2 regions of the Pantoea allii genome follow, and region 2 is predicted to be linked to the other one. Evidence: predicted binding sites of a transcription regulator. Region 2 holds the regulator's gene; the other holds the start of a gene.
The links. The regulator ArgR, encoded in region 2, controls arginine synthesis, uptake and breakdown. The targets are predictions, from matches to a motif close to ANTGAATAAAAATACANT.
Positions count from the first base shown of each region.

Region 1: the regulator ArgR is predicted to act here: its motif matches at 3,315-3,332, upstream of argF (ornithine carbamoyltransferase).

Region 1 is NZ_CP125958.1:4,096,110-4,105,997, forward strand. Features, by position in the region: gene QNH99_RS19255 (histidine phosphatase family protein) at 1-246, opposite strand, end outside; gene QNH99_RS19260 (hypothetical protein) at 257-1,585, opposite strand; gene miaE (tRNA isopentenyl-2-thiomethyl-A-37 hydroxylase MiaE) at 1,952-2,713, opposite strand; gene rraB (ribonuclease E inhibitor RraB) at 2,771-3,193, opposite strand; gene argF (ornithine carbamoyltransferase) at 3,357-4,364, shown strand; gene pyrB (aspartate carbamoyltransferase) at 4,607-5,542, shown strand; gene pyrI (aspartate carbamoyltransferase regulatory subunit) at 5,554-6,018, shown strand; gene ridA (2-iminobutanoate/2-iminopropanoate deaminase) at 6,101-6,487, shown strand; gene QNH99_RS19295 (methyl-accepting chemotaxis protein) at 6,595-8,244, opposite strand; gene lplT (lysophospholipid transporter LplT) at 8,564-9,757, opposite strand; gene aas (bifunctional acyl-ACP--phospholipid O-acyltransferase/long-chain-fatty-acid--ACP ligase) at 9,754-9,888, opposite strand, start outside.
Region 2 is NZ_CP125958.1:530,353-540,240, reverse strand. Features, by position in the region: gene rsgA (small ribosomal subunit biogenesis GTPase RsgA) at 1-978, shown strand, start outside; gene asd (archaetidylserine decarboxylase) at 1,071-1,967, shown strand; gene mscM (miniconductance mechanosensitive channel MscM) at 1,973-5,308, shown strand; gene mdh (malate dehydrogenase) at 5,359-6,297, opposite strand; gene argR (transcriptional regulator ArgR) at 6,850-7,320, shown strand; gene yhcN (peroxide/acid stress response protein YhcN) at 7,814-8,077, shown strand; gene QNH99_RS02555 (YdgH/BhsA/McbA-like domain containing protein) at 8,153-8,425, shown strand; gene yhcN (peroxide/acid stress response protein YhcN) at 8,519-8,782, shown strand; gene QNH99_RS02545 (Rpn family recombination-promoting nuclease/putative transposase) at 9,028-9,888, opposite strand, start outside.

The DNA of each region.
Region 1 (9,888 bases), 1.0 Mb from region 2:
CCTGCCAGCATCACTGGACCAGGCTGCGATGAAAGTAAGAGGCTGAAGTCCTCGCCCTAACTGCTCCGCTACCGCCGCCCCAGAAGCGGTTAGCGGCGTATCGGACCAGCCCTGTGCGCGCTGCACCGTGTTAAACATTGTTTTGCCATGCCGCGTAACAAACAGGGTCACATCGGCGGCGATGGCTTCGCCTGCGAGAGTCCCCACCATCATAAAAACCAGCAATGCTTTAACTATTCTTTTCATCGTATTTTCCTTATTTAAACAGGTTTAATTTATACTCAACCGCAATCTCCGCAGACAGGTTGGGAGAACGCATATACCTTCCTTGCGCATTAAAAACGGGTGTTTCTTTATTATTTTTGTAGGACCAGCCATAGCCGAACAATGTAAAAATCGATAAATTCTTCAGGGCGGGATGAGGTTCAGTGAAACGATTGATGAGCGCAAATTCCCCCGAACGTATACGCTGATGACGATAAGTAAACTGTCCATAATTAATCTGAATGCCACTAAACACGCCTTTTGAGATTTCAAACATCGTCTGCGACACCAGCGCAAGTTCTTTATCGCGGGTGTAATCTTTTCCGGCAGAAGTCAGCGAGTTAAAACGACCACGGGTATTTTTGGTCAGCGGGCGCGCATAATATCCCACCGCATTATGTTTGGGCGCGGCGCTCCAGGCGGCAGCGAATTTATGTGTCCATCCAGTGTTAATCCATTCAGCTTCACCAACATAATGCCACGCGTTATCATCGAACGATCTTGTGCTGGCGGACATCCTTTTATAATTTTCCAGCCCCTGACTGCCATAAACTTGAGAGGACAAACGCCAGTGCGGAGAAAGGGAGTAACTCGCTTCGATAACATGGCGACGCTGGTAGGCGTCCGCTTCGCCAAATGCATAAGTGAACCGTCCGCGTTCACCGTTATAGCTCAGGCCGCCCGTATAGATCGCAGCAATTTTCCGTTTGTCCTGCGTTTGTAGGGCAAGACTGTCTGGCGAGTCGTGTCGGATCGTTTTCGTCACGTAAGCCAAATCCAGCCGCACCTTCTGTCCGCTCAGCATGCCGCTATAGCCTAAGTAACTATTGCGTGATAAGCGGTCAGTGGTGGTCAGCACGCCGGTATTTTTTAATGCCTGCCAGCCCGCTTTCCCTTCCAATCCTGCGTGCCCGTCGCCCAGCTTCACTTTCAGATAGCGCTGACCAAACTTGCTAAAGCCATGCGCATCAGCTTTTCGCTGATTACCGCCGCTGTCGTAAAGCAGGCCGCGCGTAGCAAAGTTGTCGCTGGCTGCCAGCCTGATCGCTCGGGTATAGGTTGCATCAAATCCCAGCCAGTCCCACAGATAGCCGGAACGAAAATTCAGACTGGCCGCCTGTCCCCAGGCATTATGAACAGTGACAGGCTGTGCTTCATTTTCCTTGAGATACTTCCAGTGATTACGCAGCCTGAGATTGAACTGAGAATCGCGCAGGAAAGCGGAGTCAGAGAGCGCTAACGCTTGCGAAGACTCAGCCCATGCAACAGGTGGCTGCAAAAAGGGCAAGATAAATAGCGAAATACAGGTCTTTCTCCTCATTTTATGAATCCTTCCATTAAACGCTTTTCAGGAAAAGTGGCCTCAAAGAAAGTCGCTAATTCTGTTTCCGGGTTATACCCGACGAAAAAAAACCCGATTCATAATCCTCTCTGGCAGAGAAGAATTATGAATCAGGTTTTGCTTGAAAAATAACAACCCTAATTCGGCAAGGGCAATATACTTATTCCGCAAATAAAAATCAGAGCAGAAAAAACATTCTGTGATGAGTGACGCAAATTATATTTATCTGAGGTAACGCATTCGCATTAAACTAACACTTAATATTTATCTTTTTATTATAAATAAATTCTATCTGATTACATTTACAAACAGTAAACGGTCATAGATAGAGACCGTTTACTCTCATCAGAACGCCGGCACACCGCTGTGAAAGCGCAGTTCCGTGTCCGGCTCAGCAATGAGCTTCGCCTCTGCCTCACCAATCGCCCGCACGCGCGCCGTAATATCTTTTGGCGAAATCTGCGCCGCCAGCGTCAGATAGTCCTGATAATGACGGGCTTCTGAGCGCAACAACGAGATATAGAACTTCTCTAATTCGCTGTCCAGGTAAGGTGCCAGGCTGGCGAAACGCTCGCAGGAGCGCGCCTCAATATAGGCACCGCAAATCAGCTTATCCACCAGCGTATCGGGTTCGTGGGTGGTCACTTCACGCAGCAGACCTTTCGCATAACGGCTTGAGGTGATTTTCTGATAAACCAGCCCACGCGACTGCATAATTTCCCACACCTGATAAAAGTGGTGCAGCTCTTCTTTGATCAGCAGCACCATCTTCTCAACCAGATCGTCAGCCCACGGCAGTTCGTTGCGCACGATAATGGCTTTGGTCAGCGTTTTATGCGCATTGATAAAATCGCTGTCGCCGTCCTCACGAAAGATAAAATTCTCGTAAGGCTTCAGCCAGGCCAGAATCTGGTCACCGCTGGGCTTGTCAGCAACGTATTTGCGGATCAGCCACACCGCGGTCTGGGCCGCTTTGAGTTCGCACACCAGATGATCGGTGAGCAGCAGAGTCAGGTTTTCTGGTTTGCGCGCCTCATCAATCCAGGCCTGAGGTGTGCGGCAGCGTAAAAACTGATGTATGGGTTCAAGTAAGGGTGCGTAATTCATGACGGTCAGACAACACAGGGGAACAGAAAAGGCGGAGCAGGCTCCGCCCGGCGTTAATTAATGACGAATGCCGTTGTCGTCTTCGTCGATAGCCTCGCCGTCGTCTTCATCGTCATCCGGGGCATTCGGATCTTCGAAATAGGTGCCCCAGCCGTCGTAGTCAACGTTGTATTTCGCCACCAGGTTTACCAGTTGCTCTACCTGGGCATCGATGATTTCCGCTTTCAGCGCGCCTTCGCTGAGAATGTCCACGCACATCACGGTCGTGCCGTCTTCCAGCTCCAGCTCTTCTGGCTCGGTGACTTCATAGCCCAGTTTAAAGGCATCCACCGCCGCTTTTTCGAGTGAGTCGAAGTTGTTACAGGAGAGATGGTGCTCAATGGTATAGAGCGCATCGGGATCGCTGCCATCCTCTAACAGTTCTTCGATGATCAGCCGCGTCTCTTCACGCTGCTCTTCCAACAATGCTTCAAATGCCATGGCGATATCCTCTCTGAGTTCGGCAATAAGTGATTATTTTCCCATACTGCCTGTCGCGCCACTACACAAAACATAAAAGATTATTCTCGCCAGGGTTGAAAATGCATATTCATACGGTTAGATTGAATTTTAATTCATTATGAAACCCGTACCGGAGTGCTGTATGAGTCAGTTGTATCAACGTCATTTCCTCAGGCTGCTGGATTTTACCCCGGCGGAAATTGACTATTTGCTGAGCCTGTCCGCCGAATTAAAACGCGCAAAAAAAACCGCCAGTGAAACCCAATACCTGAAAGGCAAAAACATCGCGCTCATCTTCGAAAAAGACTCGACCCGTACCCGATGCTCTTTCGAAGTTGCCGCATACGATCAGGGTGCAAACGTGACTTACCTCGGCCCAAACGGTAGCCAGATTGGCCATAAAGAGTCGATGAAAGATACCGCGCGCGTGCTGGGCCGCATGTATGACGGCATTCAGTACCGTGGCTACGGCCAGGCGCTGGTCGAAACCCTGGCTGAACATGCCGGTGTACCGGTCTGGAACGGCCTGACCACCGAGTTCCACCCAACGCAGCTGCTGGCCGATCTGCTGACCATGCAGGAACACCTGCCAGGCAAGCCGCTCAGCGAGATGACGCTGGTGTACGTGGGTGATGCGCGCAACAACATGGGCAACAGCATGCTGGAAGCCGCCGCGCAGGTTGGCTTAGATCTGCGTATGGTCGCGCCACAAAGCTGCTGGCCGGAAGCCGGACTGGTGGCACAATGCCGTCAGGTTGCAGAGAAGACCGGCGGCAAAATCACGCTGACAGACGATATCGCCGAAGGCGTTAAAGGTGCCGATTTCATCTATACAGATGTCTGGGTTTCCATGGGTGAAGCGAAAGCAGTGTGGGAAGAACGCATTGCCCTGCTGCGCAACTACCAGGTGAACAGTGCAATGCTGGCGCTGACCGGCAACCCGCAGGTGAAATTCCTGCACTGCTTACCGGCATTCCATGACGATCAGACCACGCTGGGTCGTCAGATGGCGGAACAGTATGGCCTGCAGGATGGAATGGAAGTCAGCAATGACGTCTTCGAATCGGCACACAGCATCGTCTTTGACCAGGCGGAAAACCGTATGCACACCATTAAAGCGGTAATGATAGCCACCCTGGGACAGCGCTGATCGGGCAACCGCAAACGTTTACCTGCTGCGCGATTTTTCCTTGATGCGCATTCCTGATGGCGTATAATGCGCCACAATTTGCCGGAGGAAACATGCAACAGCATCGTGGACAATGTGACGCGCTACCTCGCCTCAATGCAGGCGGCACCGCTGTTTCTTTCCGTCATCGAACCGATCTTAAAAAAGCCCCTGTATAAGGGGCTTTTTTTTGTCCGTTATCCGGCCGCGCAGAGGAGAGAGCTATGGCTAACCCGCTATATCGCAAGCATATCATTTCAATTAACGATCTCAGCCGCGACGAGCTGGAGCTGGTGCTGCACACCGCTGCGCAGCTAAAAAACCACCCTCAGCCGGAACTGCTGAAGCATAACGTGATAGCCAGTTGCTTCTTCGAAGCCTCGACCCGCACCCGACTGTCATTTGAAACCGCGATACATCGCCTGGGCGCGTCCGCAGTGGGCTTTGCCGACGGCAGCAATACCTCGTTGGGCAAAAAAGGGGAAACCCTGGCCGATACCATTTCCGTGATCAGCACTTACGTGGATGCCATTGTAATGCGTCACCCGCAGGAGGGCGCTGCGCGACTGGCTACGGAGTTTTCCAATGGCATTCCGATTCTGAATGCCGGAGACGGGGCAAACCAGCATCCTACGCAAACCCTGCTGGACCTGTTTACCATCCATGAAACCCAGGGCCGACTCAGCAACCTGAACGTGGCGATGGTCGGTGATCTGAAATATGGTCGCACCGTGCACTCACTGACCCAGGCGCTGGCCAAGTTTGACGGCAACCGCTTCTTCTTTATCGCCCCGGATGCGCTGGCGATGCCGGCCTATATTACGGATATGCTGGATGAGCAGAATATTGCCTGGTCACGCCACGACAGTTTCGAAGAGGTGATGCCAGAGCTGGATATTCTCTACATGACGCGGGTGCAGAAAGAGCGGCTCGATCCATCCGAATATGCCAACGTCAAAGCGCAGTTTATTTTACGCGCGGCAGACCTGAACGGTGCCCGCGATAACATGAAGGTGCTGCATCCGCTGCCGCGCATTGATGAAATCACTACCGACGTGGACAGCACGCCGTACGCCTGGTACTTCCAGCAGGCCGGTAACGGCATCTACGCACGCCAGGCTTTGCTGGCACTGGTCTTAAACCGCGACACCGCCCTGTAAGGAGTGACAGTATGAGCCAGGATAACAAACTGCAGGTCGAAGCCATCAAAAATGGCACGGTTATCGATCATATCCCTGCGCAGGTGGGCTTTAAGCTCCTGTCGCTGTTTCGTCTGACCGAAACCGACCAGCGCATCACCATCGGCCTGAACCTGCCATCCGGTGAGATGGGCCGCAAAGATCTGATTAAGATCGAAAACACTTACCTTACGGAAGATCAGATCAATCAGTTGGCGTTTTATGCGCCGCACGCCACCGTCAACCGCATTGATGATTATGAAGTGGTCGCCAAGATCGCGCCCACGTTGCCGGACCGGATAGACCGGGTGCTGACCTGTCCGAACAGCAACTGCATCAGCCGCAGCGAACCGGTGTGCTCCAGCTTTGCCGTGAAGCATCGCGCCGATGAGGTGCACCTGAAATGTAAATACTGTGAGAAAGAGTTCGCCCGTCATGTGGTATTGGGTCACTTTTAATCGGCCCTGCCGCGCTTATAATGAACCGCGTTTTATGGCGGGCAGCGCCTTTGCTGCCACGGCCTTTATCTAAGGAGAAATGATGTCTCGTGAAATCAGTACGGAAAAAGCCCCAGCGGCTATCGGCCCATACGTGCAGGGCGTTGATCTCGGCAGCATGATCATCACCTCGGGTCAGATTCCGGTGAACCCGGCCACGGGCGACGTCGCCGAAGACGTCTCAGCACAGGCGCGTCAGTCGCTGGAAAACGTGAAGGCGATCGTGGAAGCGGCGGGCCTGAAGGTTGCCGATATCGTGAAGACCACGGTCTTCGTGAAAGATCTGAATGACTTTGCGACCGTAAACGCCACCTACGAAGCCTTTTTTACCGAGCATAATGCGCCCTTCCCGGCGCGTTCCTGCGTGGAAGTGGCCCGTCTGCCAAAAGACGTGAAGATTGAGATTGAAGCGATCGCGCTGCGTCGTTGATAAAAAAGCGTGCGCACCGGGTGCGCACGCGACTTCCGGGCTGGCGTAAAACGAAGGACTTGCCCTTCTCACCGCCGACCGTTCACGGTGCTTTCAGACCTGTTCTCTTAAAAACGTTCCCAGTTATCCTGCCCGCCTGTCGCCAGGGCCAGCACCGGTCTGGGTGCCGCAACCGCTGCAGATTTACGCTGAGGCGTAGCTACCGCCGCCTGCGGACCTGCGAGCGTGAATTTCCGCACCAGCGCAGCAAGCGTATCGGCCTGCTCCTGTAAAGAGAGCGACGCGGCCGAGGCTTCTTCGACCAGGGCCGCATTCTGTTGAGTCACATCGTCCATCTGATTAACCGCCTGATGCACCTGAGAAATCCCCTGACTCTGCTCGGTGGCCGCGGCGGCGATTTCGTTAACCAGATCGGTGACCTGACTGACTGCACTGCGCATCGTCTCCATATTGTTATTCACGTTATCCGCCTGGGACGTTCCCGATGCGATCAACCCATTGGACGTCTGAATCAGCGCTTTGATTTCACGGGCGGCGGTGGTGGACCGCTGCGACAGATTGCGCACTTCGCCCGCCACAACCGCAAAGCCGCGCCCATGTTCCCCTGCGCGGGCCGCTTCGACCGCCGCGTTCAGCGCCAGAATATTGGTCTGAAACGCAATGCCTTCAATCAGGGTAATAATCTCCCCCACCTTACCCGAGCTGTCACGAATCGCCTGCATTGTCTCCAGCATCGTATTGAGCGCGGCTGAACTGGTGTCGGAGAGGTTGCGCGTGTTTTCTGCAAGGTGACTTGCCTGGCGCGTGTTGTCTGCGGTCTGCCTGACGGTTTCGCTGATTTGGGTCATGCTGGCCGCGGTTTGCTCCAGCGAGGCAGCCTGCTCTTCGGTGCGGGCAGACAGGTCCTCATTGCCCGCCGCAATCTGGCCCGACGCACTGCTGACCGACTGTGAAGCGCTGCTGACCGCATGCAAGGCGGCGGAGATGCTTTCCATCAGACGATTATAAGACCGCGCCATGATGCCAACTTCATCACGTCGGCTGTCATCGGCCTTCAGGGAAAGATCAAGATGGGTGCTGGCACGCTCCATCAGCTCGCCAATGGCGTTCAGGCTGTGACGGACGCGCATGATGGTTAAAATCGTCAACATGCCCAGGCCGATAATCGCCAGTGCGATACCGGCCACCATGCCCCATTTGGTCAACTGATAAATATGTTGGTTTTGCAGACGTAACGCTTCACCAATTTTGCTGTTGAACTCGAACTGATTGCGATAACTACTTTTGAGCTGGCTGATAGCGCCGCCAATGCCTTCACCATCACTTAACAACGCCAGGCTGAGTGCATTCTGATGCGACCGGGAGGCTGTGAGAAACGCTGGCAGACTTTGTTTAACGGCATCGATCAGCCGGAGTGACTTATCCGTCATCGCCCGATCTTCGTCATTGGTAATATCATTATCGAAATAATATTTCGTTAATGTCGAAATATCCTCGATGCGTTTTTGAATCACCGTTTCAAGGCTGGCCAGTTTACCGCTCTCATCTTCAGTCTGATGTCGATATAACGCCACAGAGAGGCGATTACTTTCATCTACCAACCGATTCAGCACTTTGAGCGAATCAATCGTGTTTACCTGCACATATTCAAATCTCGCCTGAAAACCTGAGAGAAGTGAAATGGTTACGATCCCTAGAATAATTAACGAACCTGCCAGAAGTGAAAAAGCCAGAGAGAGTCTTTGCGTCATATTCATTAAACCAAGCTCCTTTCTTTCCCCGAGTGAATTCTCAAAGGAAGCCAGAAATTAATCGGCAATAATAAATAAATATTTATTTCAAATTTTTTAACCTTGAATTCGATTTCAAGTTTAAATTAATTATTCATTGCAAAAAGTTATGGTAATTAAAATAAAATAACAGCAAAAACAATAACCAAATAAACTATATTATTTTGAATAGTAAATATAAAACGTCGCTAAAAAAGAGACACCGTTTCACTGGCGACAGCGTCAGGAAGAGGAAGAAGAAGAGAGGGAGATAACGGCAGGGCCAGCGCGCCCTGCCGTTGTTACATCAGGAGCGGGAGGACGGACGCCACAGCCACAGTACGGTAATCGCCAGCGCAAACAGCGCGCCGAAGCCGATGCCGGTCGCCACCGCAGGCGCACCGGTCCGAATGGCTAAGGTATACAGCCCAAGCATCACCAACATGGCGGTGTTTTCAACCAGGTTCTGCACCGCAATCGCATTGCCAGCGCCGACGCTCTGTTTGCCTCGCTCCTGCAACAGCGCGTTAAGCGGCACCACAAAGAAACCGCCCAGTACGCCAATCACCAGCAGCAGCAGGTAAGCATTCAGCATGGTATGTTGCAGCGAGAAAATCACTACCATCACCCCAATCAGCACACCGGCAGGCATACAGCGGCGCACGGTTTCCAGCGTCACCAGCCTGGCCGCCAGCGCCGCGCCGACCACGATCCCTATCGCCACCATGGCATTCAGCGTGGTTGGGGTTTTGTTATCCTGGATACCCAGCGCCACCGGCACCCACAGCACCAGCAGAAAACGCAGCGTGACGCCAGCGCCCCAGAACATGCTGGTGCCGAGCAGGGAAAAGCGCGTTTCGGGGTTATTCCACAGCACGCGCGTCGCGCGGCTAAAACTGCGCAGCATCGCGGCAAAGTTCCAGCTCTGGCCGGGACGTGCAGCCTGCAGTTTGGGAATAAACAGGTTTGCAGTGACCGCCACGGCATAGGTCAGGGCGCAGACCGCCAGCGCGGCAACCAGATTCCAGTCCGCCAGAATGCCGCCCGCCACAGAACCCAGCAGTATGGCCGCAATGGTCGAGGCTTCCATCAGTCCGTTGGCTTTAACCAGCTTCTCGTCATGGGCAATTTCCACGAGGATGCCGTATTTGGCGGGCGAATACGCCGCCGCGCCGATCCCCACCAGGGTGTAACCCAGGAAAGGATTAAAACCAAAGCAGATGATCATCGCGCCCAGCAGCTTCAGGCTGTTGGCAAACATCATCACCCGGCCTTTGGCAAAACTGTCAGCCATCTGCCCCACAAAGGGGGCCAGCAGGATATAGGTCGCGACAAACAGCATCTGCAGGACCGGTTGGCTCCAGTCGGGGTAGAACTGGTTTTTCAACAGCGCCAGAGTAGCAAAAAGCAGGGCATTATCGCCAAACGCCGAGAAAAACTGCGCCACCATTACCGCTATCATGCCGCGCGACAATAACGGCGCATCACGTTCTACCATCATGCCTGTTCCTCTTCCGCCATTTTTTTCAGGGTGACATAGTCAGGTTTACCACTGCCGAGTAAGGGCAACGTTTTTACGACGCGGATATCGCGCGGCACGGCCAGATCGGCGGCTCCCAGCTCGCGGGCGGC
Region 2 (9,888 bases):
CGCAAAATGCGCCCGGAAGCGGACGATAATATGTTCGGTCAGGACGCAGAAGGCGTGGTGGTCAGCCGATTTGGCATGCATGCCGATGTCGAGGACAGTGCAGGCCTGACGCACCGTTGTAATATTCGCCGCACGATCCGCTCACTGGTCACAGGCGATCGCGTGGTGTGGCGTCCCGCGTTAAACGGCGGCAAAGGTATTGTTGAGGCTGTGCATGAGCGTACCAGCGTTCTGACGCGTCCCGACTTCTATGACGGCGTGAAACCCATTGCCGCGAACATCGATCAAATTATTATCGTGTCAGCCATTCTGCCAGAGCTGTCATTGAACATTATCGATCGCTACCTGGTGGCCAGCGAAACGCTGGATATTGAGCCCCTGCTGGTGCTGAACAAAATCGATCTGCTGGATGACAACGCGCGTGCATTGGTTGATGAGCAGATGGAGATTTACCGCAAGATTGGTTATCGCGTCTTGATGGTTTCCAGCCATGCGAAAGATGGCCTGAATGCGCTGCAGAATGCGTTGACTGACCGGATAAGCATCTTTGCGGGTCAGTCTGGCGTAGGCAAATCCAGTCTGCTGAATGCCCTGCTCGGCTTCGACCAACAGAAAGACACGGCCATTCTGACTAACGACGTTTCTGACGTATCCGGGCTGGGTCAACACACGACCACCGCATCCCGGCTTTATCATTTTCCAGAAGGCGGGGACGTTATTGATTCTCCCGGCGTACGTGAGTTTGGTTTGTGGCATCTTGAGCCGGAACAAATCACGCGTGGATTTGTCGAATTCCGTGCATTCTTAGGTGATTGTAAGTTTCGTGACTGCAAACATGACACCGATCCGGGCTGTGCGATTCGTGAAGCCGTTGAAAACGGAAAAATCGATCAATCCCGCTTCTATAACTACCACCGTATTCTGGAAAGCATGGCACAAATGAAAAGCCGGAAAAACTTCGCTGAGAGTGAAGATTAAGGCCCGTAACGACGTATTCGCCATCTGACTGGGGCGCTGTTACAATCCGCTCCCTTTTTGTCAATGTTATGAAAGATAGCCAGGAGGCTAGGGTGTTTGATCGTTTTAAACTCGGCTTGAATCACATTCTCCCAAAAAAATGGCTGACTGAACTTGCAGGTTGGGGAGCAAGCCGTCGCGGCGGCTGGCTGACAAAACTGGTCATTGATGGTTTTGTCTGGTACTACAACGTCGATATGGCGGAAGCGCGTAAACCTGATACAGCCAGTTACCGCACCTTTAACGATTTTTTTGTGCGCCCGTTGAAAGACGATGCACGCCCGATCGATACCGATGCCAGCATGATCGTCCTGCCTGCTGATGGCGCAATAAGCCAGCTCGGACGTATTGAAGGCGACCAGATTTTCCAGGCGAAAGGCCACTATTACACGATTGATGCCCTGCTGGCCGGTAATGAGCAAATGGCCGCCCAGTTTCGTGATGGCGCATTCGCCACTACCTATCTGGCACCGCGCGATTATCACCGCGTACACATGCCATGTAACGGTATCCTGCGGGAAATGATCTACGTGCCCGGCGATCTTTACTCCGTTAATCCACTGACCGCACGCAATATCCCTAATCTCTTTGCCCGTAACGAGCGCGTAATTTGTTACTTTGAGACCGATATGGGACCTATGGTGCAAATTCTGGTGGGTGCCACCATTGTCGGCAGCATTGAAACGGTTTGGGCGGGCACAGTGACGCCGCCACGCGAAGGGATTATCAAACGCTGGCATTACCCGGCAGCCGATCATGACGGTGCCGTCGTATTACTTAAAGGTCAGGAAATGGGCCGCTTCAAACTGGGTTCAACCGTTATCAATCTGTTTGCGCCTGGCAGGATCAAACTGGCAGAAAGCCTTGAGGCCGAAACTAAAGTTCGGTTGGGCCAGCCTATGGCGATTGCCCTTCCACTGACGACTACCGCGCCTGACGCTGTCGAGTAGAACCTATGTTCGTGCGTTCGATCTTTTGTCTGCTGCTGAGCCTCTGGCTCAGCACTGCCACGCTAGCCGCCACTCTGCCTGATGCCAGCCAACTCAAACAGCAGTTGGAAGAGGTCAAAGCAGCGAAAAATTCCGCCTCGCAAACCGAGCAAATCCAGTCGCTGGAGGCCGCCCTGGCCTCGCTTTCTGAACGCGATGATGCTATCGAACGCGCGCAACAGTACCAGCAGGTTATAGATGACTTCCCGCGCCTTGCCCGTGAGCTGAGGCAGCAGATCGCCACGCTTAACGACAACGCTAAGAGCGTGCGCAGCACCATGAGCAGCGCGGAGCTGGAACAAGAGATCCTGCAAATCAGCAGTCAGTTGATCGAAGAAGGACGCCAGGCGCAGCAGGAGCAGGACCGCGCCAGGGAGATCAGTGACTCCTTGTCACAGCTGCCGCAGCAGCAAACAGAAGCGCGCCGTGCGTTAACCGAGAGTGAGCGGCGCTTACAAAGCGCGGGCAGCGCTGCCACACCGGCCGGTCAGGCCCAGCTAATGGCACGCCAGGCAGAAAATGCCGCGAACAAAGCCAAAGTGGATGAGTATGAGCTGGCGCAGCTGTCAGCAAATAATCGTCAGGAGCTGGCTCGCATGCGCGCCGAAGTGCATCAGCGCAAAGTGACCCAGCTCGATAATTATCTGCAGGCTTTGCGTAATCAGTTGAACGAGCAACGTCAGCGCGAGGCGGAAACCGCGCTGGCACGGACGGAACAGCTGGCGGAAAACAGCGGCGATTTACCGCCCGCGATTAGCGAGCAGTTTCGTGTTAACCGCGATTTATCTGGTGCGCTGAACCAGCAGGCGCAGCGCATGGATCTGGTCGCGTCGCAACAGCGCCTCGCGACGAATCAAATTATCCAGGTACGTCAGGCGCTGTCGACGTTACGGGAGCAGTCTCAATGGCTGGGCGCCTCTAACTTACTCGGTGATGCGCTTCGCGCGCAGGTTGCGCGTTTACCTGACATGCCGAAGTCGCAGCAGATCGACAATGAAATGGCACAGCTGCGCGTCCAGCGCCTGCATTATGAAGATCTGCTTGAACGTCAGAACGCACTGCGTAAAGCGCATCAGGCAGACGGGCAACCTTTTACCAGTGACCAAAAGCGTATTCTGGATGCACAGCTAAAAACGCAACGAGAACTGCTGAATTCCCTGATTTCTGGCTGCGATACGCTGATTCTGGAAATCACCAAACTCAAGGTTGCCAATACTCAGCTTCAGGATGCGTTAACCGAAGTTAAAGATGCCACGCATCGCTATCTATTCTGGACGGCTGATGTTAGCCCTATTTCATTAAGCTATCCTCTGGACGTGGCGAAAGGCCTGTCCCATTTGCTGACCCTGGATACGCTGGGGCAGCTTGGCAAAGCCCTGGCGATGATGTTTACCAGTCGCAGCACCGTCTTACCCATTCTGGGTGCAGTGCTGCTGGTCGGTTTTAGCCTTAGCACACGTCGTCACTTCAATGCTTTTCTTGAGCGCTCAGCCAGCAAGGTCGGCAAGGTCACTCAGGATCGCTTCCGCCTGACCATCCGAACCGTGTTCTGGTCGATTCTGGTGGCGCTTCCGCTTCCCGTGCTTTGGGCAACCCTGGGATACGGCCTGCAAAATGCCTGGCCCTATCCTGTCGCTGTGGCCATTGGCGATGGCATCACAGCTACCCTGCCTCTGCTGTGGATATTCATGGTCAGCGCCCAGTTTGCCCGTTCTAACGGCCTGTTTATCGTGCACTTCCGCTGGCCGCAGGTGCGTGTGGCACGCGCGATGCGCTACTACTCATTAAGTATTGGCCTGATCGTGCCCTTGATCATGCTGCTGATAACCTTTGACAACCTTGACGATCGCCTGTTTTCAGCAACGCTTGGCCGGCTGTGTTTTATTTTAATCTGCGGTGCCCTGAGTATTGTCACGGTGAGCCTGAAGCGAGCGGGTATTCCGCTTTACCTTGATAAAGAAGGTAACGGCGAAAATATGATTAACCGCCTGCTGTGGAATATCATGATCGCCATTCCGTTGCTGGCGGCGCTGGCCTCAATGATTGGCTATCTTGAAACGGCTCAGGCGCTGCTGGCGCGTCTGGAAACCTCCGTGGCAATCTGGTTTTTCCTGCTGGTTATTTACCATATCATCCGTCGCTGGATGCTGATTCAACGACGCAGGTTGGGTTTCGATCGCGCACGTCAGCGTCGGGCCGACATGCTGGCCAACCGCGCACGTAATGAAGAAGAAAAAGATCAGGCGCAAAACACTGACGTCATTGAAATTGAAGAGCCCGTGATCGATTTAGATGCAATCAGCGCCCAGTCACTGCGTCTGGTGCGTTCGATTCTGACGCTGATTGCACTGGTCTCATTTATTGTCCTGTGGTCAGAAATCCATTCTGCGTTTGGTTTCCTTGAGAATATCCGCTTATGGGATGTGAACACCTCCGTACAGGGCGTGGAAAGCATTCAACCTATTACGTTGGGTGCCGTCCTGATCGCCATTCTGGTGTTCGTGATTACTACGCAGTTGGTGCGTAATATGCCCGCCCTGCTTGAGCTGGCGCTGTTGCAGCATCTTGATTTGTCGCCAGGCACAGGTTATGCCATCACCACACTGACTAAATATCTGTTGTTGCTGATTGGTGGCTTGCTGGGCTTCTCATTGATTGGGATTGAATGGTCGAAGCTACAATGGCTGGTGACCGGCCTGGGTGTTGGCCTGGGATTTGGCCTGCAGGAGATTTTTGCAAATTTTATCTCCGGTCTGATTATCCTGTTTGAAAAACCCATTCGTATCGGCGATACCGTCACTATTCGCGATCTGACTGGCAGTATTACGCGCATTAACACCCGCGCCACCACAATTACCGACTGGGATCGCAAAGAGATTATTGTGCCCAATAAGGCCTTTATCACAGAACAGTTCGTTAACTGGTCGCTGTCAGACTCCGTCACCCGCGTGGTGCTTACCATCCCTGCGCCTGCGCAGGTAAGCAGCGAGGAGGTGACTACCTTGCTGAAACTGGCGGCTGAACGTTGCAGCTATGTCCTGGATACACCACCGCCGGAAGTCTTCCTGGTGGATTTGCAACAGGGCATACAGTTGTTTGAACTGCGTGTGCATGCGGCCGAGATGGGCCATCGCATGCCGCTTCGCCATGAATTACATCAGCTTATCCTGCATGGCTTTGCAGAACATGGCATTGAAATGCCGTTCCCACCGTTCCAGATGCGTGTCGAAACCTTAAGCAGAAAAAGCGCTGCCGGGACGGGGGCGCCAACAACGCGGACCTTCAGATCAGGCGGACTGTAAAATAAAAAACGCCCGGTATGACCGGGCGTTTTCCTGTTTGGGCGGTGATATTATTGCTTCACAAACGCTTCGCCCTGGGCGATATCTTTTTTCAGGGTTTCCAACATGCCTTCCAGCGCCTGCTGCTCAAACGGACTCAGCGCACCGACAGCTTTATGCTCCGCGATACCGTTCTTACCCAACAGCAGCGGTTGCGAGAAGAAACGGGCATGCTCACCCTCGCCTTCAACGTAGGCACACTCCACAACATTCGCTTCGCCGTTTAAAGCACGGACCAGTGACAGACCAAAACGTGCGGCGGCCTGCCCCATAGATAACGTTGCTGAACCCCCGCCGGCCTTCGCTTCCACCACTTCTGTACCGGCATTCTGGATACGTTTGGTGAGATCTGCGACTTCCTGCTCGCTGAAGGTGACGCCAGGAACCTGAGACAGTAACGGCAGAATAGTGACACCAGAGTGCCCACCGATCACCGGGACTTCTACTTCGCCAGGTTTTTTACCTTTGAGTTCAGCCACAAAGGTGTTGGCGCGAATAATGTCCAGCGTCGTTACGCCAAACAGACGATTCTTGTCATAAACACCGTGTTTCTTCAGCACCTCAGCCGCAATCGCCACTGTGGTGTTAACAGGGTTGGTGATCACCCCAATCAACGCTTTAGGTGCCGTAGTGGCAACCTGCTCAATGAGATTACGCACAATGCCGGCATTGACGTTAAACAAATCGGCGCGATCCATACCGGGTTTGCGTGCAACCCCGGCGGAGATAAGCACGACATCAGCACCTTTTAAAGCGGGGGTGGCATCTTCTCCACTGAAACCCTTGACCTTAACCGCGGTAGGAATGTGGCTAAGATCGACCGCAACGCCCGGTGTAACGGGAGCAATATCGTAGAGAGAAAGTTCTGAACCTGCGGGAAGCTGGGTTTTGAGTAGAAGTGCTAGCGCCTGGCCTATGCCACCAGCGGCACCGAGTACGGCAACTTTCATTCATAACTCCTTATTAAGATGGGGCAGAGAAAAGCAGAAATTCCATCTGTGTCAGACCTAAATCAACTGCTCAGGCGATGACGCGCATCCGCGACTATTTTACGTGCTTACGCACTTAATCTCCGGATTAAAAACGCACTTAATCATACCACTATCTTCCGCACGCCGGATTGCAGTCAGATGGCAGACCTGTTCGTCCCGTCAGCATTACCTTGGGTAAGTGACATTCACAAATGCAGCCTTTCCACCCGGTAACCCTCCAGAGTGTGATCGATATAACCTGAGACCGACAATCTTGACGTCGGCAGACAGAGAACGGCAGTGTACATTTTTATTTTCTTACCTCATCAATAATATAACACCTTTGCAACCTTTGCCTTTTCAGGCTGTGAGCTGGGTTTTGGTCTGAGTAAATTCTTTGCTATTATCGCCGCCCGCGATGGATACCGCTTCGTACAATTAACAACCGATTGCATAAAAATTCATTTATATGCATAATAATGACTTTACTGCGGCCCGAACCGCGGTTTTTCTTACGTTTACTGGTAACTTATGCGAAACCCATCGAAACAAGACGATCTGATCAAAGCCTTTAAGGCTTTATTAAAAGAAGAAAAATTCAGTTCTCAGGGCGAAATTGTTCAGGCGCTGCAGGAAGACGGCTTTGAGAACATCAACCAGTCTAAAGTTTCTCGGATGCTGACAAAGTTTGGCGCGGTGCGCACCCGCAATGCCAAAATGGAAATGGTGTACTGTTTACCCGCCGAACTCGGGGTGCCTACCACGACGAGCCCTCTGAAGAATCTGGTTCTGGACATTGACTACAATGACGCGCTGGTGGTGATCCATACCAGTCCTGGTGCCGCACAGTTGATTGCTCGCCTGCTGGATTCTCTGGGTAAGTCCGAAGGTATCCTTGGCACCATTGCTGGTGATGACACTATCTTTATTACCCCAGCCCGCGCCTTTACCGTCAAACAACTTCACGACGCGATCCTTGTGCTGTTTGAACAAGAGTTGTAGCCGTTACGCCTGACCGGCAGCACACTGCCGGTTTACCCTGCCCTTTCTCTTTCATCCCTTCTCCAGACCATCGCTCGCAAAATACATTATTTTTCAATGATTTAACATTAAGCCGTAATGCTTTCAGGACAAGAAATATTGGTCATACCTTTTATGCCACTTACCATTACGCGCTATTTTACACTGCTTTACATTCAAATAGTGGCGCTATCACCCAGACCAAAATAGTTAAGCAGCCAGATCGACCATGATTTTTCGCACTAAAAGTTAAAGTCACGCATCTTACTGTTTTTATGCGTAATTACCTGCCTGAGATAGGTTTTTCACCAATTTTAATAACTTTTGGTTATAAAAAAATCCCATAAGGTTAAATTGAGTCAACAAAACATTATTAGGCAGGTATTAATTTCTGCCGTTATTAGTCCTATACTTACTTTCGTGATGTGAATCACACTAATAAAAAAGAAGAACAACCACGACGAGGACATCTTTTATGAAAATTAAAACTACCATCGCTGCCTTAAGCATTTTATCTGCCCTGTCATTCGGCGCTTCAGCAGCAGATTATATCTCTGCTTCACAAGCACAGAATCTGCAATCTGTCGGCACAGTCAGTGTCAGTGGTGTGGCCGGTGCGCCATCCGATATCAGACAGCAACTGAGCGATAAAGCCGATCAGCAAGGTGCAAAAGCCTTCCGTGTTATTGAGGCCTACAACGATGGCAACTATCACGCGACCGCTGAGCTGTACAAATAAAATCGTTGGTACTGACAGGTAACCAGCTGCTATCCACGCGTTCGCTGGTTAAACATTATTACCGGAGAATGAATCATGAAAACCCAATTAACGATTGCCGTGCTGAGCCTGGCTTCACTGCTCTCTTTTGGTGCTAACGCCGCCAGCCTGGTAACGAATCAACAGGCGCAGGATATGAACCTGCAGCCGCTGAATCAAACAATTAGCGTGAGTGGTATCAACGGCGACCAGACCAATATTCGCCAGGTACTGTCGCAGAAAGCCGATGCACAAGGTGCAGGCCACTACCGCGTCATTGAGAACAACCGTGACGATACCTTCCACGTCACCGCTGAACTGTACAAATAAGCTATCCGCGGCCAGGCGGCCGCCCCTGACAAGATCGATGACCCGCTCTATGTTATTCATTCCGCAGGTTGTTGATATAAATGAGGAAAAATCATGAAAATCAAAGCAACCATCGCAACTGTTAGTCTGCTCTCCGTAATGACTTTTGGCGCTTCCGCAGCGCAACTCGTGACAGCAGACCAAACGCAGAACTTGCAACCTGTGGGAACCGTAAGCATCAGTGGCGTTGCAGGTGCCCCTGTCGACTACCGTTCACAGCTGTCTCAGAAGGCAGATGAACAAGGTGCCAGCGCTTATAAAATTATCGAAGCGAACACCGGTGACAGCTATCACATCACCGCGCAGCTGTATAAATAGTTCCTCGTCTTAAGTATGACGAACCCTTTAGCCCCGCTCGCCGGGGCTTTTTTTATGTCCGTCAAACAGAGAAAGTCCGGCATTTGTCACGATCCATGCCGGGGACCCGAAGCCGTTCTGGCAGCATAAAAGGGGGTTATCGCGGTGTTCAGGGATGTCAGTAGGCAGATATCGCGAAGCGGTGGCGGAAAGCCGTTCATGACCGCCGATACGATCAGCACGCCAGCGGCTAACAGAGAGAAACGTTAGTGAGAAAGCTGTGTCAGATCCTCGTCGGACAGCCCTGTCATTGTGATAACGGTGCTGCGATCGAGTCCACTTTTCAGCATGGTGTGAGCGATTTTAAGTGCGGCGGCACGTTCACCCTCACTGCGGCCTTTCTCAAGACCACGCTGTTCACCGAGCTGAATACCTTGCTCGAGGCCTTTCTCAATGCCTTTCTGCTCAAGTTGCTGGGCAATGGTCATTAGTGCGTCCCCGTGTTGCGGCACTCGCTGTGCCAAATTACGTAAAAAAGCGTCGGCATCAGACGCTTCACCCGCCTGCACGATATAGTGTACCAACGATATAACCTGTGATGAAGAAAGATATCCGGTGAGTAAAACAGGGGCCAGTTTATCAATCAGCTCAGCCAGATCGCGTTGATGGATATGCTTCTGCAGTAATGTCAGCGCGGCCATGCTGCGATGACCGACAATATCATCATCCGGTATGACGGTAACATCCACCAGCGGAAAGGCGCTACCGTACAGCTTAGCGGCGAGCGCAGGCGTTGTGAATTCGTCCAGCCATCGGGTACTGAAAGGGTAAGGACTACGTTTACCACTGTAGAATAAAACCGGTATCACGAGTGGGATCGTTTTATATCCCGCATCAAGGTGGCGCTGCATGGCCGCTATTGCATAGCGCATCATCCTGAATGCCATATGCCTGTCCGGAGAAGACTGATGTTCAATCAGCACATGGATATATCCCTCATCGCGGCGCGTGGTTTTTAAGCTGTAAAGCACATCACTAAAATACTGACGTAGATCCTCTTCAACAAAAGATCCTGACTCCAGCTTCAGCGTGCTCAGATCGCAAATAGCGAGAAACTCTGCTGGAAG